DNA from 2 places in the Methylorubrum sp. SL192 genome. Region 2 is predicted to be linked to the other one. Evidence: predicted binding sites of a transcription regulator. Region 2 holds the regulator's gene; the other holds the start of a gene.
What was found. Region 2 encodes HrcA, which represses chaperone genes, less so after heat shock. Its sites were predicted from a motif close to GTTAGCACTCNCNNNNNGNGAGTGCTAAC; they were not measured.

Region 1 (2,471 bases), 570 kb from region 2:
TGATCGTGGTGGTCTCCTTCTCGATGCGGACGCGCTTGGCGCGGCCGAGCATCGGCAGGGCGACGTTCTCGAGCTTGATGCCGAGATCCTCGGAGATGGTCTGGCCCTTGGTGAGGATCGCGATGTCCTCGAGCATCGCCTTGCGGCGATCACCGAAGCCCGGAGCCTTCACGGCCGCGACCTTGAGGCCGCCGCGCAGCTTGTTCACGACGAGCGTGGCGAGCGCCTCACCCTCGATGTCCTCGGCGATGATGACGAGCGGCTTGCCGGTCTGCACCACGGCCTCGAGCACCGGCAGCATCGGCTGCAGCGAGGAGAGCTTCTTCTCGTGGATGAGGATGTAGGGATCCTCGAGCTCTGCGACCATCTTCTCGGCGTTGGTCACGAAGTACGGCGAGAGGTAGCCGCGGTCGAACTGCATGCCCTCGACGACGTCGAGTTCGGTCTCGGCGGTCTTGGCCTCCTCGACGGTGATGACGCCCTCGTTGCCCACCTTCTGCATGGCGTGGGCGATCATCTCGCCGATCTCCTTGTCGCCATTGGCGGAGATCGTGCCGACCTGGGCGACCTCTTCGGAGGAGGCGACCTTCTTGGCGCGGGCGGTGATGTCCTTCACCGCGGCGGCCGTGGCGAGGTCGATGCCGCGCTTCAGGTCCATCGGGTTGATGCCGGCGGCGACGTACTTGGCGCCTTCGCGGACGATCGCCTGGGCCAGTACGGTCGCGGTGGTGGTGCCGTCACCGGCGATGTCGTTGGTCTTCGAGGCCACTTCGCGCACCATCTGTGCGCCCATGTTCTCGAAGCGGTCGGCGAGCTCGATCTCCTTGGCGACGGTGACGCCGTCCTTGGTGATGCGCGGGGCGCCGAAGCTCTTCTCGATCACGACGTTGCGGCCCTTGGGGCCGAGCGTCACCTTGACGGCATCCGCGAGGATGTCGACGCCGCGCAGCATCTTGTCGCGAGCATCGGCGGAGAAACGTACGTCTTTCGCTGCCATGTGAGTTTACCTCGAATGATGGAAGGGGCCCTGAAGCCGGCCGAGGGCAAAAGCCCTGGCGGCCTCGAAGGGCGGTGGAGGGGTTGCGCGCCTTAGAGGGCGACGACGCCCATGATGTCGGATTCCTTCATGATGAGGAGATCCTGGCCGTCGATCTTGACCTCGGTGCCGGACCACTTGCCGAACAGCACGCGGTCACCGACCTTCACGTCGAGGGCGTTGACGCGGCCCTGCTCGTCGCGAGCGCCGGGGCCGACGGCGACGATCTCGCCCTCTTGCGGCTTCTCCTTGGCGGTATCCGGGATGATGATGCCGCCTTTCGTCTTCTCTTCGCTCTCGATGCGACGGACGACGACGCGGTCGTGCAGCGGACGGAACTTCATGAGCTGCCCTCTTGCTTCGGAATGGCGGTTGGTCTTCATGCGGCCGGGACGACCGCGCTCCACCTGATTGTTAGCACTCCAAGCAAGTGAGTGCTAACGACGCTGGCGAGATAGGCGCGTGGCGTTTTTGAGTCAAGGCGCAGCTTCTTCCCGGCTGCGGCGGTTTCACGCGAATTTCTCGCGCGCCTGGGACGGACGGGGACACATTCTCCCGATGATGAGCCTTCATGGGGCCAACGGCGCGGTCGAGCACGGCGGCGCGGGAGGCGGCGCGAGCCTGCCCGATCACGCGGTCTGGATCGATCTGAACGATCCGACCGCCGAGGAGGCCGCGCAGGTCGAACGCAAGACGGGCATCCGCGTGCCCTCGCGCGCGGCGCTGAGCGAGGTCGAGTCGTCGAGCCGCCTGCGCCGCAACCGCGACGGCCTCTCCCTCTCGACGCCGATGGTGACCTTCGACCGCTCCGATTTCAGCCTGAAGCCGCTGGGCTTCCTGCTCAACGCGGACCATCTCGTCACCGTGCGCTTCCACGACATGCGCGCCATCGCGGCGGTCCGGAAGCGTGTGGACGAGCGCGACGGCGACGGCAGCACCAGCACGGGCATGTTCCTGCTCGTGGTCGAGGAACTGGTCGACAACCTCGCCGACCTGCTGGAGGAGATGTCGGGCGATCTCGATGCGCTCTCCACCCGCATCTTCGATTTCGATTCCGGCGCCCGGCCCGGCGCCCGCAAAGGTGACACCACCGCGCCGAAGCGGCGCGACCTTGCCCTGCGCCGCCTGCTCCGTTCGGTGGGGCGCCACGGCAAGTCGCTGTCGAAGGTCCGCGCCAGCCTGCTCGGGCTCGGGCGCATCATCGCTTTCGCCAAGAGCGAGTGCGGGCAGACTCTCAAGGAGGGCGACGCGCCGCGCTTCGACACGCTGGCGCAGGACATCGCTTCGCTGGACGAGTTCGAGACGCGACTCTCCGAGACCGTCCAGTTCCTGCTCGACGCGACGCTCGGGCTCATCAACATCGAGCAGAACAACGCCTTCCGGGTTCTCACCGTCGTGTCCGTGGTCGGCGTGCCGCCGACCCTGGTGGCCTCGC
Region 2 (2,471 bases):
GGTGCGGTTGACGACGGTTGGCATGAGCAGGCTCCGGCAAGTCCGAGCCCGTGCCTACGGCCCCATCCGGAGGCCGCGCATCCCGCTTCCTGCTTTCGAATCCCCCCTGCGCCAAGACTGGGGCAATACTCCGGACCGGCCGAAGCGACGCCCTACCGTGACCGGTCGAGCAACCCCGAGACCACGCGGGCGGTGTAGTCCACCATCGGCACGATGCGGGAATAGTTGAGCCGCGTCGGGCCGATCACGCCGACGACGCCGACGATCTTCTGCGCGCTGTCGCGGAAGGGGGCGGCGATCATCGAGGAACCGGAGAGCGAGAAAAGCTTGTTCTCCGAGCCGATGAAGATGCGCACGCCGTCGCCCTGCTCGGCCCGCGCCAGAAGTTCGATCACGTCCTTCTGCGTCTCGAGGTCGTTGAACAGCAGGCGGATGCGCTCCAAGTCTTCGGCCGCGCGCAAGTCGTCCAGAAGGTTGGCCTGTCCCCGCACGATGAGCTGGCGCGCCTCGGATGGGCCGACCGTGGTGGCGAGCCCGGCATCGACCAGCCGCTCGGTCAGGGCGTCGAGTTCCCGCTTCATCTCCTTGCGGCCGTTCTCGATATCGGCGCGCAGGGTATCGAGGGTTCGGCCGCGCAAGCGGGCGTTGAGGAAGTTCGAGGCCTCCTGCAGCGCCCCTGCCGGCAGGCCCGGCGGCAAATCGACAAGCCGGTTCTCCACCGTACCGTCGATCGAGACCAGGACCACAAGCGCGCGCTCGGGATCGAGCCGCACGAACTCGACATGCTTGAGTCCGGCATCGACCTTGGTGGTCAGCACCACGCCCGCCCCGCGGGAAATGCCCGAGAGCAGCGAGGACGCTTCGGCCAGGGCCGAATCGAAGGTGTGGCGCGAGGCTGCCGCCTGCATCTGCGCCTCGATGCGCGCCTTCTCGGCGAGATCGACATCACCGATCTCCATCATCGCATCGACGAAGAAGCGCAGGCCCAGCTCCGTCGGCAGGCGCCCGGACGAGGTGTGGGGCGCGAAGATCAGCCCGGAATGCTCCAGATCCGCCATCACGTTGCGGATCGAGGCCGGGGACAGGCTCATCGGCAGGATGCGCGCGAGATTGCGCGACCCCACCGGCTCGCCGGTGGTGACGTAGCTCTCAACGATCTGCCGGAAGATCTCTCGGGAGCGCTCGTTGAGGGCAGCGAGCGCTTGGGGTTGCGGATTCACGATGGGCTGAACGGCCTCGATCAAGGAGATGAGCACCTGACGAATGCAGGATCCTGACAAACGATTGTGAGCGCTTGGGCGCCGCCGATCAATCCTGTCGTGCGGTGAGGTTACAGACGATGTCCGAGCCGTGCCGACCCGGCGAACGGCACCCTGCGGGCTTCAGCCGAGGAATCATAGGGATCATTCTGCGGCCCCGAGTCGTTTGATAAGCAGGGCAGCGTTTCGAGCCGCGATCCGCCGCCCCGTAACTCGAGTAAAGATGGAGCTTCCGATAGTGCTGACTGGCGCACGAAAGACCATGGTCAAGGTCGCCGCCCTGGCGATCGCGGTCACCGGCTTGAGCCTCGCTTCGGCGCCCCGCGCTGCGCAGGCTGCCCCGCTCCCGATCCAAACCGAGGCGACCGCGCCGGCCGGTGACATGATCGAGCAGGCGCAGTACCGCGGCCATCGCCGTCACTACCGCGGCCACATGCGTCACCGTGGCCATTGGCACCGCCATCACCGCTTCGGCGGCCCGCGCCATCACCATCACCGCCGTCACTGGAACCACCGCCGCTGGTGATCGGCTAGCAGCTTATCTGAAGGGCCGCTGTCGCGAGACGGCGGCCTTTTTCGTGCCGGAGGCGGGTCTTTCGCGGAAAGCCGCACACGTTGCGGCGGTTGCCGCGGGGGCTGGCAGCGCCTAAGAGCCCGGGCTTCGATTTTCGACACGGGAGCTTACCAAGCATGCGGCCCTCGAAGCGCGCGGCGGACGCGATGCGCGACGTTACGCTGGAGCGGGCTGTCGCCCGCTACGCGGAAGGCTCCTGCCTCGTCACCTTCGGCAACACCCGCGTGCTCTGCACCGCCTCGCTGGAAGAGCGCGGCCCGCCGTGGCTGCGCGGCTCCGGCAAGGGCTGGGTCACCGCCGAATACGCGATGCTGCCCCGCGCCACCCACGAGCGCACCCGCCGCGAGGTCAATTCCGGCAAGCCGTCGGGCCGCACGCAGGAGATTCAGCGGCTGATCGGCCGCTCCCTGCGCGCCGTCACCAACCTGCCGGCCTTGGGCGAGCGCCAGATCACCGTCGATTGCGACGTGATCCAGGCCGATGGGGGCACCCGCACCGCCTCGATCACCGGGGCCTGGGTGGCCCTGCATGATTGCTTCGCCTGGATGCGCGCCCGCTCGATCATCTCCGTCGATCCCCTGAAGGACCATGTCGCGGCCGTCTCCTGCGGCATCTACAAGGGCCAGCCGGTGCTCGAC

Region 1: a site for HrcA is predicted at 1,450-1,478, ahead of groES (co-chaperone GroES). Genes of this name have one in related genera too.

The regions. Positions count from the first base shown of each region.
Region 1 is NZ_JAPPQV010000003.1:4,267,514-4,269,984, forward strand. Features, by position in the region: gene groL (chaperonin GroEL) at 1-997, opposite strand, end outside; gene groES (co-chaperone GroES) at 1,090-1,380, opposite strand; gene OVA30_RS20575 (magnesium transporter CorA family protein) at 1,595-2,471, shown strand, end outside.
Region 2 is NZ_JAPPQV010000003.1:4,835,787-4,838,257, forward strand. Features, by position in the region: gene OVA30_RS23505 (DMT family transporter) at 1-24, opposite strand, end outside; gene hrcA (heat-inducible transcriptional repressor HrcA) at 153-1,256, opposite strand; gene OVA30_RS23515 (hypothetical protein) at 1,522-1,785, shown strand; gene rph (ribonuclease PH) at 1,950-2,471, shown strand, end outside.